Thiorhodovibrio winogradskyi: one gene and its partner. Each later gene encodes a partner of the first gene's protein in a complex. Links are inferred from orthologs where the notes say so. Each region holds a gene or a part of one and is shown in the gene's direction. Other genes may lie near its edges. The genes, in order: pnp and rne.

Region 1 (5,796 bases):
GATACCGGCTCGCCCGAGGTGCAGGTGGCCCTGCTCACGGCGCGCATCAAGCAGTTGACCGGGCATTTCAACGAGCACAAACATGATCACCATTCCCGCCGTGGTCTGGTTCGCATGGTCAACTCCAGACGCAAGCTGCTGGATTATTTGAAAAGAAAGGACGTCGACCGGTATCGTGCACTGATCCAAACGCTCGGCCTGCGTCGTTAATGGCGCGTCATCCTTGGTGCCGGCCCCAAGCCCCGCGAGCGCGGGCCGGCGTGCCGCGCTGGCCCGTGATTGCCGGGCCCTTGTTGCCGGGTCCTTATGGCCGATCCCTTATTGTCGAGTTGTTACCGGCATGGCAGCCGCCGGTGCGCAGTCAGCCCCCTTTCAGACCTTAACGAGGCTTTTTTCCTGTGACTCATATCATCAAGTCCTTCCAGTACGGCGATCAGACCGTCACCCTCGAAACCGGCGAAATCGCCCGTCAGGCCGATGGCGCCGTCATGGTCAATATGAATGACACCGTGGTGCTGGTCACCGTGGTGATCGACAAACGTGCGACTGTTGAAAAAGACTTTCTGCCGCTGACCGTCGATTATCAGGAAAAAACCTATGCCGCCGGGCGCATCCCAGGCGGCTTTTTTCGGCGTGAAGGTCGCCCGAGCGAGGCCGAGATTCTGACCTCGCGCCTGATCGACCGTCCTATCCGCCCATTGTTCTCCGCTGGCTTTGGTCGTGAGGTGCAAGTGATCGCCACGGTCAAATCGCTCAATCCGGCGGTCAATCCCGAGGTTCCCGCACTCATCGGTGCCTCTGCCGCGCTGGCCATCTCTGGCGCGCCCTTCAATGGACCCATCGGTGCCGCGCGCGTCGGCTACAAGAATGGGGAATACCTGCTGAATCCGGCCATGATCGGCCTGACGCCGGACAGCGATCTCGATCTGGTGGTTGCCGGCACCGAACAAGCCGTGCTGATGGTGGAGTCCGAGGCGCGCGGCCTGTCCGAGGATGTCATGCTCGGGGCTGTGCTCTTTGGTCATGAGCAGATGCAAGTTGTTATCCAGACCATCAAGGAACTGGCTGCCGAGGTCAATAAGCCACCCTTGGAGTGGACCCCGGCGGCGACCGATCCCGAGCTGGCGCAAGCGGTCGCGGCCCAGGCCGCCGATGGCCTGGGCGAGGCCTATCGCATCAAGGACAAGATGGAACGCTACCGCGCGCTCGATCAGGTGCGCAACGCCGTCTATGCCGAGTTGTGCGGAGAGGATGAAAAGTGGCCGCAGCCATTGGTCTATGCCGCGCTTGAGAAGCTCGAGAAAGCAATCGTGCGCGGGCGCATTCTGCGTGGCGAGCCGCGCATTGACGGGCGTGACACCAAGACCGTGCGGCCGATCAGTATTCGCACCGGCGTGTTGCCACGCACCCATGGCTCGGCGCTCTTCACCCGCGGCGAGACCCAGGCGCTGGTGGTGACCACCCTTGGAACCGAGCGTGATTCGCAGATTATCGACGCTCTAGATGGCGAGCGGCGCGAAGCCTTCATGCTGCACTATAATTTTCCGCCTTTCTGCGTGGGCGAGACCGGCCGGGTCGGCAGCCCCAAGCGGCGCGAGATTGGCCATGGACGTCTGGCCAAGCGCGGCGTGCTGGCGGCCATGCCCAGCATCGAGGAATTTCCCTACTCGGTGCGGGTGGTCTCGGAGATTACCGAGTCCAATGGCTCCAGCTCCATGGCCAGCGTTTGCGGCACCAGTTTGTCGCTGATGGACGCGGGCGTGCCCGTGAAAGGCTCCGTGGCTGGCGTGGCCATGGGGCTGATCAAGGAAGGAACGGACTTCGCCGTGCTGACCGACATCATGGGCGACGAGGATCATCTCGGCGACATGGACTTCAAGGTGGCCGGCACCGCCGAGGGCATCAATGCCCTGCAAATGGATATCAAGATCGAGGGCATTACCCGCGAGATCATGCAACAGGCGCTGGCCCAAGCCAAGGATGGGCGCATGCACATTCTCGGCGAGATGAACAAGGTCATTGACCACCATCGCTCCGAGATGTCCGAGCATGCGCCGCGCATCATTGAGTTCAAGATCCATCCGGAAAAAATCCGCGATGTCATCGGCAAGGGCGGCTCCACCATCCGCGCCATCACCGAGGAAACCGGAGCCACCATCGACATCAATGACGAGGGCGTGGTCAAGATTTTCTCGGTGCAGAAATCCGCCGGCGAAGAGGCGAAAAAGCGTGTCCGCCTGATTACCGCCGATGTCGAGGTCGGCAAGATCTACGAAGGCAAGGTCGCGCGTTTGATGGACTTTGGCGCCTTTGTGACCATCCTGCCGGGACGCGATGGCCTGGTGCACATCTCCCAGATCTGCGAAGAGCGGGTGCAGAGCGTCAGCGACAAGCTCTCCGAGGGCGACCATGTGCGGGTCAAGGTGCTGGAGGTCGACAAGCAGGGCCGCATTCGTCTGAGCATGAAGGCGCTGACCGACGAGGAACGCGCGGCACCGGTTGAGTAGTGGGCAGTGCTCCGGCGACTTTCCAGGTGTTTAGGGCGGCTGGTTCCGCGTTTACAGGAACCTTGAGCGCGACTCCATCTAGCCAGCAACCAGTTCGTCCGCTCTGGCGGCCCTGGCACTGGCTGCCGCTGTTGCTGGGTTTGGCCGCGCTCATCCATGGCGGTTTGTTGCTGCACGGCATGGCAGCTGGGGTAGATGTTTCCTCTGAGCGTCTTGGGGACTTGCCCCTGATGCTTTACCTGCCGCAACTGGATGCTTCATCCCAAAGCACGGCCCAACCGACAGTCGTTATCGCGCACGGCTTTGCTGGTTCACATCAGCTGATGCGCTCCTTTGCGTTGAACCTGGCGCGTAACGGCTATGTGGTGGTGAGCTTGGATTTTCCTGGTCACGGCGACCATCGGGCACCGCTTGGCGGAAATCTGGGGTCTCCGGAGCGCTTAACCTCGTTGCTCGATGCCCTGAGCGGGGCCGTTGCCTTCGCGCAAGGGCAAAATCCCAATGCGGGGCTCGCCTTGCTAGGCCACTCGATGGCTGGGGATGTGTTGGTGCGTTATGCCAGCGAGCACCCAGCGGTGTCAGCTATCGTGGCCGTCTCGCCCTATCTGTCCGAGCCTGTTGACGCGGACTTCGCACCCAATCTGCTCTTCGTCTATGGCGCCTATGAGCCCGAAATGATCCAGCAACAGGGGCGCCAGGCCATGGCGGAGGTCGCTCCCTCGGGTGCTAAAGCTGAAACTACTTACGGCGACCCCCGCGACGGCGGGGCGCGTCGTTTGGTCATTGCCAATGGAGTGGAACACATCGGCGTGCTTTTTAACGGTCAGTCTCAGCGGGAGGCGCTCGACTGGCTGGATGTGAGTTTTGGTCGCCGCGCGCCTGATCAGCCTCCCGCGCGTCCCATACTGACCGCGGGTGTGGGGTTGGGCTGGCTTTACGCCGGCCTTGGTTTACTGGCCTGGCCGCTGTCGCTGCTGTTGCCGCCGATGGCAAGTCGGCCCTTGGGCGCGGGCTTGCGTTGGCGCAAGCTGATCATTGCCGGTCTGGGTCCCGCGGTCTTGACTCCATTGTTACTTTGGCCAATGCCGAGTGACTTTTTGCCACTGCTGATCGGCGATTACCTGGCGCTGCATTTTCTCCTTTATGGCTTGGTGACATGGGGTGCCTTGGCGCTGATCGGCGCTCTGCCGGAGTGGTCAGAGGTGGCCCGGGCGTCGCGCGCAAGTACGCCAGTTGTGTTAATGATGGGTTCCGCTGTGTGGCTCATCTATGCCATAGGCGGGTTCGGCTGGCCAACAGATGCCTTTGTGGCAAGTTTTTTTCCACCACTTGAGCGTTTACCGAGCTTGATGGTGCTATTGGTTGGCAGTTTTCTATACGCAAGCGCGGATGCCTGGCTGGTGCATGGACAAATGGGCGCGCGCGGGGCGGGGCTCTTTACCAAAGTGCTGTTTCTGCTTTCTCTAGTACTCGCTGTGGCACTGAATCTAAACGAACTGTTTTTCCTGGTAATCATTGTCCCAGCGATTTTACTGCTGTTTTTTGTCTACGGCTGGCTGGGGTTTTTATCCTATCGCCGCACGTGGCAGCCTTTTCTTGGTGCGGCTGCGAGTGCCTGTGTCTTTGCACTGACGGTCACGGCGACTTTTCCTGTGGTCGCTTGAGGAAAGTAATAGAACAAACCCGGCGCTAGCAGGCGCCGGGCGCGGAAATTAATCCTCGAACTCAAAGGCCACGAGCTTGCCTTGTTCACCCTTTGTGATGCGCACGACATGGCCGCGCTTTGTCAGTGGATCAATGCTGTCAGTTGCGCCATGTACAACAAACTCAAGTTTGTCATCCGCCGCGAGCGGAATGCCGGTATAGAAACTACAGCCTCCGGCGCTGAGATTCACCAATTTGACTTCCGCCGTAGATTGGTTGCCGAGATGGGTAATGCTGGCGCTGGTTTCAGTTGAAAGGCGCATGAAGCCGCGGCGGTCGTCGTATTGCATCATGGAGCTGTCCTCTATTTCAATTCGATGCATCCAGATCGGGCGCGCGCCGATCTGGGCTAAAACAATCGTGTGACCGGTAAGTCAGACTGGCCATTGGTTGCCGATCCGAGACAATGATACCCGCAAACCAAGCCGAAGGGGCAGGGTGGCACAGGGATTGTTTTGCGCAAGGCGCCAAAGGGCGCACCCGGTCAGCCGGGGGCTGGAGCCGGGTGTTCTGTGTAGGCGGATGACTGGTCGGATGACTGGGCGGATGTTTGGACTGTCCTGCAGGGTGACTGCGGGAAAGGCTATTAGGAGGATCAGACCGCGAGATCGATCTGTTGCACAGTGCCGGGTGAACCCTTGTCGGACAGGAAGACCCCTGATGAGCGAATTTGTCCAAGCAGCGCGTTGTCCTGATCTTTCAATGCAAAGGGGCTGGTCACATTTCCGAGGTAGATAGCACCAACGCCGCGCTCACCAAGCCCGACAAGTTGATCTTCACCCTCTGCTGTTTTTGACCAAATTCGTAGATTATTATACACAATGTCGTTTTCGTCGATCCAGCCATTGCCATCATCGTCGTGCTCAGAGAGTTCAGCGAAGCCTTCGCCGGTGGTTGGGCCGAAAAGTTCCGAGCCGTTATTGATTTTGCCGTCTTGGTTGCGATCCAGCGCGAGAAAGCCGCTGTCCGGGCCGACAAAGGCGATTTGCTCGGGGCGCCCATTGGAATCGATATCGAACTCAAAGCGGGTTGTTGTTAACTCGGCGGCGTTCCCGCCAAAATTCAACACAAGGGGATCCTTGAGGACGGCATCGCCGGCGCGGATACTCACAGATTGCTCGCGCAGAAACTCGCGACTCATGTTGAGCTCGACAGAAATATCAATGGTTTGGCCGTCGGCGGTCATGACTTGTCCTTGAGCGGAGAAGCTGGTGGATTCTGACTCGTAATGACGCTCATAGGAATCGTACTCAATGCCGAAGCCGGCGCTTTCATTGCCACTGCTTTGAGGTGAGGCTGCAGTGGCCCTAGCGTGAAGGCTGTTTAACTCAGTGGCCGTGGCCTCGGCTTGGCCCCTGGCCTCTTCCATCTTTTTGGCAAAGTCTCCCGGTGGCGCCAGTTTGAGCTTTTTGCCAGTGATGGATTCAATCATCTTTGTGAGTAACGAAAGCTTAAGCTTGTCCTCATCGCTGATATCGGTCTCTTTCGTGTTACTTGACACTGCAGCAACACTTTTCTTAGGTTGCGTGGCTTGGGCGGTGAGCGATAGCTCTAGGTTATCGGCCAGGCTGGCAATGCGGGCCTG
Region 2 (6,352 bases), 750 kb from region 1 along the record:
CCCGATCAAGCCCGCGGCGACTCTTGCCGGTCGCAACCGCGAGCAGCAGCCCCTGCTGGTGGAGCGCGCGCACCACCTCGGCGGCGCGATCAAACAATAGCGTTGGGGTGGGATCCTCGCCAAGAAAGCGGTTGCGATAAGCCTCTATCAGCCGGCTGATGAGTTCGGGGCGTGCCCGCGGACAGAGCGTCTGCATGGCCTCCTCAAGCCCAAGCCCGATCTGGTCACGCATCAACTCAGGCGCTGGCGGCTGGACATCCTGCTCGACAAAAGCCGCGGTCATGCAGTTGACAATGCGCGCGGCCGAATCCATCAGGGTGCCGTCCCAGTCGAAAATGATCAGTTCAACTTGCATGTGATGGGTTTGCGATTATGGGTGATGCAGTGAGTCATTGGCGGTCCTTTGGTCTTCTGCGTGAATCCATGGCCTGGCGGTCACCAGCGGCCAATCCCTCCACTTCCAAGGTTCAAACGCCCGCCTGGTGTCTCAGCCTCTGCAATACCTGCTGCAAATCCTCAGGCAACGGAGCGCGCACCACCAGGGGGTCCGCCTCTGGATGCGGGCGAAAGCCAAGTTCGGCGGCATGCAAGAATAAGCGATTCAGGCCCAGACTGCTCAGGCGCTGATTGTCCGTGGCATCGCCATATTTATCGTCACCGGCAACAGCTGCTCCAAGATGGGCCGCATGCACGCGGATTTGATGCGTCCGCCCGGTCTCCAGCCTGACATTCACCAGAGTACAGCCCGCGAACGCTTCCACCCGGAGAAATCCGGTCCACGCCGCCTTGCCCTCGGCATGATCGACCCGGACCACCCGTTCGCCACCGCGCAGCAGGTTCTTGCGCAGGGGTGCACGCACTTCGACCCGCTCACGCGGCAAGCCACCCACCAGCAAGGCCTGGTACTTTTTGCGTACCTGTCCCTCGCGCAATTGCCGATGCAGCCAGCGCAAGGTCGCGGTTTTTTTACTAATCAGCAAACAACCCGAGGTCTCGCGATCAAGCCGATGCACCAGTTCGAGCGACTGCGTCGGCCGCATGGCCCGCAGTGCTTCGATCAGTCCTAGACTCAACCCGCTACCGCCATGCACCGCGAGCCCGGCGGGTTTATCAATCAGAATCAGGCCCTCATCTTCATAGAGCACCGCATCCGACAGGCGTGCCTGCAATCCTGCCGTTGGCGCCGCCGCGGGCGCCGCCGGGTTGAGACGCAGCGGCGGCAAGCGCAGGGAGTCTCCCGCCTCGAGCCGGGTTGATGGCTTGACACGGCAACGGTTAACCCGCACTTCTCCGCTTCTTACTATGCGATAAATCAGGCTACGCGGCACACCTTTAAGGTGTGCGAGCAAAAAATTGTCGATGCGCTGCCCCTGGTGATCCGCCCCGATCTCAAGGTAGCGGACTCCGCCTGCGTCCTGGTTGACTGGACTTACTGGCGGCTCGACGGACGGCATCCGCCGGGGTTGCTTAGGTTTTTGGACGGGTTTCCGGATGGGTTTTTGTTTGCTCAATGGGTGTTTCGCTGCTATCTTGACTGATCGCTATCGAAGGATTGCGACCTGTTGGGGTCCATTCGCTGTGCCAGCCGATAAAAGTTTGCGGCACTGCTAACCTGACAGTTAATGTCGGAATTGGAGCTGGCATCCCGCCATTGTAGGCTGAAGGCCACTGTCGGATGCTCGTTATCTTCAGGGTTGCCCCTGAAGCTCGGCTCGTCCGACAGCGCGCGAGAAAACGACCGGTCAAGATCCCGTTGCGGTGAAACATCTGTTTCATTCTCCGGGTCGCCGAGATGCAGTGCTAACCAACTCGCCGCAATGACACCCGAACCAAGCAGGCTCGGGTGGTAGCAGAACAATCAGGCGCGACCCCACCGGGGGTGCGCAACCAGGATTGATCCGCGGGCTCTGGCGGAGCTTGCGGACCAAAGGATAACAACCTGCCGCGCGCAACAGTGTCGATGCATGGCCGGATCAGTGATGAGCGCGCGCGAGGCCACAAGCCGTCGCGCCGCCACCTTGCCCGGACACCATCGCCGCCAGGCCCCGCTCCCGCCCGGGGCCTGTACTGGCTTGCCACGAACAGACCCATCATGGGGTCTGTTCACAGCCGCCAGTGCGCGCTGTCCAAGAGATTTCACCAACAATGAAAAGAATGCTGATCAACGCAACTCAGCCCGAAGAGTTGCGCGTGGCCATCGTCGATGGTCAACAACTGTTCAACCTTGATATCGAGTCTCCCGGTCGCGAACAAAAAAAAGCCAATATCTACAAAGGAACCATCACCCGAGTAGAACCCAGCCTGGAGGCAGCCTTCGTTGACTACGGCAGCGAGCGCCACGGCTTCCTGCCGCTGAAAGAGATCGCTCGCGGCTATTTCGAGGGCGATCCGGCCAAGCCTGGCACCAAAAACAATATTCGCGGATTGATCCGCGAGGGCCAAGAGGTGGTGGTCCAGATCGACAAGGAAGAACGGGGCAACAAGGGCGCGGCCCTGACCACCTTTATCTCCCTTGCCGGGCGCTATCTGGTGCTGATGCCAAACAATCCGCGCGCCGGCGGCGTGTCGCGTCGCATTGAGGGCGCGGATCGCACCGAGCTGCGCGAGGCCCTGAGTCTGCTCGACATCCCCGAGGATACCGGGCTAATCGTGCGCACCGCTGGCGTGGGCAAGAACGCAGAGGAACTTCAGTGGGATCTCGACTACCTGACCCAGCTTTGGGACGCCATCAAGGCCTCCAGCGAGGAGCGCAAGGCGCCTTTCCTGATCTACCAGGAAAGCGATGTGATCATTCGCTCCATCCGCGATCATTTACGCGCGGACATTGGCGAGATCGTGGTGGATGATCCCAAAATGTACGAGAAGGCGCAGGCCTTCGTGCGCTCGGTCATGCCACACAACCTGAAGAAACTCAGGCTTTATCAGGACGAAGTCCCACTCTTCACCCGCTACCAGATCGAAAGCCAGATTGAATCCGCCTTCCAACGTGAAGTCCGCCTGCCCTCGGGCGGCTCGCTGGTCATCGACCACGGCGAGGCGCTGACCTCCATCGACATCAACTCGGCGCGCGCCACCAAGGGCGCGGACATTGAGGAAACCGCTCTCAACACCAACCTCGAAGCCGCCGACGAAATCGCCCGGCAACTGCGCCTGCGCGACCTGGGTGGGTTGTTCGTGATCGATTTTATCGACATGACGCCGGCCAAGAACCAACGCGAGGTTGAAAACCGCCTGCGCGACGCCCTCAAGCAAGACCGTGCCCGGGTGCAAACCTCGCGCATCTCGCGCTTTGGCCTGCTGGAGATGTCACGCCAGCGTCTGCGACCATCCCTTGGGGAATCGAGCCAGATTGTCTGCCCGCGCTGCAAGGGCCAGGGCACCATTCGCGGAGTCGAATCTCTCGCGCTCTCGGTGCTGCGCATCGTCGAGGAAGAGGCGATGAAGGACAGCACCGCGCGTATCCTCGCGCACCTGCCCATCCCGGTCGCGACCTATCTACTCAACGAGAAACGCCGCGCCGTTCTCACCATCGAAGACCGCCACCAGGTTGAGATTCTGCTGGTTCCCAACAAGAGCATCGAAACGCCCGAGTACCGCATTGAGCGCATTCGCAGCCAGGACGTGGTCAAATCCGGCAGCGACGATGCCGTCAGCTACGAACTCGCCGAGGATCTGACCGCCGAGGACAGCCATTCGCTAGCCACCACCAGCCGTCCCGCCGACGAGCCCGCCGTCAAGCAGCTCGCGCCCTCCATGCCGGCACCGCATCGCAGCGAGACGGCGCAAGCCGAACAGCGCCACCCGGGCGCCGCGGCCGCCGCCACCCATGAACGCAATGAGAATTTGCTCAAGCGTCTTTGGGTCACCTTCTTCTCGGCCGGTAACGACCAGACCACGCAATCTCAAGCGTCGGCATCCAAGCCCGCATCCGCGGCACCGCGCGAGGAACCCGCGCTCGCGAGCGAGAGCGCTGCGTCTCGTGGCCGTTCACCGCGCCGCGCACCGAACGGCCAGCGTCAAGATCGCCCAAGCAGCAGAGCACAGGCTGCCGCAACCACTGACATCCCAGCGGCCGTCACTGACGGCTCGTCCGACAGCAGCACTGACAGCCGACCAGGCACCGAACAGACGGGCGGCGAGTCAGCGCCAAGATCCGAGCGCTCGCGCTCCAGTCGCCGCGGCGGCCGCGGCCGCGGCAAAAGATCCGCCTCCAGCGAGGCCAACACCAATAGGCAGACGGAAGCAGGCGCAGCGCCCGAGGAACATCCCAGTGCGAATCCGGGCGTGGCGGACAGAGCCAACCACTGGAGTCCGGATCAAGGGTACGTCGGCGCACCGCGCGCGCCCGACATGGCCGCGGCGGATTCTGGCTCCCAGGGTGCTGAGGCGGACAGATCCGCCGATCAATCATCCCATGGCGATCAGAACGTCCCGCCCGACAGCGACAGCCAAGCAGGCGAGGGCGATGCGCCGCCGCGGCCGCGCTCCAGCCGCCGGCGCCGTGGCGGGCGTAACAGACGCAAGCCGAGTTCTCAGCCGGCCACGAACGGCGACGCCAAACCCGCGCAGGATGGCACAGCAGCGGCAGCGTCTGGCGCTCAGGGTACGGCGGAAACAGAAGACCCCAGAGCGGTTCCGGTGCAGGCAGAACCCCAGCCAACGGCGATTCATCAGCCGGCGCCATTCGCCGCCGAGCCGGCAATGAAAGACAGATTCCTGGAGCCATTCCCCACGAAGCCACCCTCCATGGAACGTCCCCCCATGGAAGCTTCCCGAGCGGAACCTCCACCGCTCACCAAGGCCGAGTCTCCGCCGCCCGCGTCAGAATCAAGACCACCGATGGACAACGAGTCCTCGCCTGCACAATCAGCCAGGCCTGGCACCTCGACCGAGCCATCGGCAACCGGATCCGAGCACCAGGAGCCCCGCGCTGGCGAAGCTGTTAGCAGCCCGGAACTGCTCCCAACTCAGACTCCAGTTCAGCAACCAGCTCCGTCAGCTCCGTCAGCTCCGTCAGCACAGACGCATCCTCAATCCGAGGCCCTGCCTCAGGAACGCTCGCCAGCCAAGGAGCCCGAGCGGCCATCCGCTGACAATCCGCCTGACAAGGAAACACCCTGAACATCTTCATTCGATGTTAAAGCTCTTTTTTCTCACAGCGAAGCGCTTCGCCAGCCTGGCTATCCAGAGCTTCGGCCGCCATCCGGCCATCGACGGGGGCTCGGCCTGGCTGCGACTGCGCCGCCGCCTGGTGATGATCGGGTTTCTCCCCTTTCTCGCGCTGGTACTCGCTATTCACTGGCTAGGCTTTCTGCTCGATGAGATCTTCTTTCGCGGCTACCGCAAGATACCCATCCGCGAACCTCTGTTCGTGCTGGGCGTACCGCGCAGCGGCACCACCAATCTGCATCGAGTTCTGGCGCGGGATGCGCAATTCACTACCTTCAGCACCTGGGAAAGCCTGTTCGCGCTCTCCGTGAGCGCACGCAAGTTCTGGCTTGGGCTGGCGCGACTCGACCGCTCCCTGGGCGGTTATCTGGCCCGCGCGCTGGGGTGGCTGGAACAACATGGCTTCGCCGCCATGGACGATGTTCACCCCATGACACTCAATGCACCAGAGGAAGATTATTTCGCCCTGCTACCGATTCTCTCCTGCTTTATCCTGGTCCTGCCCTTCCCCTTCCATGAGCGTCTGTGGGACATGGGTCAATTTGACCGCCGCATTCCAGTCGACGAACAGCAGGCGATACTCGCCTATTACCGCCGTTGCTTGCAGAAGCATCTCTACGTTCACGGGCCGGACAAGCGCCTGTTGTCCAAGAACGCGGCCTTCGCGCCCCTGGCCGGCGGACTCAGCCGCACCTTTACCGACGCCCGCTTTTTGATTTGTCTGCGCGAACCCGAGCGCACCCTGCCCTCGCAACTCAGCTCCATCGGGTCAGGTCTGGCATTCTTCGGCACGCCCGCGCGCAGTCCTTGGGTGCGGGATCAATTCATCGAGCAACTGCGGTTTTATTACCTGAACTTGGCGGCCCAATTGGGATCAACACCGCCCGAGCGCTGTGTCTGGGTGAGCATGAAAGCCCTGCGCGAGACGCTCGACAGCACCCTGTCCGACGCCTACCGGCAGCTGGGACTCCCGCTCTCGGATGGCTTCGCCGCCATCCTTGCGCAGGAATCAGAGGCCAGTCGGCACTACCGCAGCGGCCACAATTATGCACTCGCCCACTTTGGGCTGGATGCGGCCGAGCTTGCCCGCGCCTTTGCCGATGTCCGTGCCAACCCTCATTTGGCCGCTGTTCTCCCGCCGCCAGCAACAGACGCAGTCCCATGCTGAAATCCGACAGCGCAT

Evidence for each region.
Region 2: the proteins of pnp (region 1) and rne are in contact, whole or in part, in a cryo-EM structure (PDB 9QH0), measured with the Escherichia coli proteins. The link is inferred for Thiorhodovibrio winogradskyi from one-to-one orthologs.

What each region holds. Positions count from the first base shown.
Region 1 is NZ_CP121472.1:1,269,315-1,275,110, forward strand. What follows is about bases 1-2,952. They hold pnp (polyribonucleotide nucleotidyltransferase), read left to right. Parts: upstream 1-398; coding sequence 399-2,507; downstream 2,508-2,952. Other genes in these bases: rpsO (30S ribosomal protein S15), read left to right, coding at 1-210; Thiowin_RS05825 (alpha/beta hydrolase), read left to right, coding at 2,570-2,952. In the rest of the region: more of Thiowin_RS05825, read left to right, coding at 2,953-4,171; Thiowin_RS05830 (PilZ domain-containing protein), read right to left, coding at 4,220-4,504; Thiowin_RS05835 (hypothetical protein), read right to left, coding at 4,807-5,796. UniProt on the Escherichia coli protein: Involved in mRNA degradation. Catalyzes the phosphorolysis of single-stranded polyribonucleotides processively in the 3'- to 5'-direction. Also involved, along with RNase II, in tRNA processing.
Region 2 is NZ_CP121472.1:2,013,861-2,020,212, reverse strand. Bases 1,814-5,321 are described here. They hold rne (ribonuclease E), read left to right. Parts: upstream 1,814-2,145; coding sequence 2,146-5,121; downstream 5,122-5,321. Other genes in these bases: Thiowin_RS09000 (sulfotransferase), read left to right, coding at 5,135-5,321. Outside these bases: Thiowin_RS09015 (HAD-IA family hydrolase), read right to left, coding at 1-355; Thiowin_RS09010 (RluA family pseudouridine synthase), read right to left, coding at 468-1,454; more of Thiowin_RS09000, read left to right, coding at 5,322-6,337; Thiowin_RS08995 (glycosyltransferase), read left to right, coding at 6,331-6,352. UniProt on the Escherichia coli protein: Endoribonuclease that plays a central role in RNA processing and decay. Required for the maturation of 5S and 16S rRNAs and the majority of tRNAs. Also involved in the degradation of most mRNAs.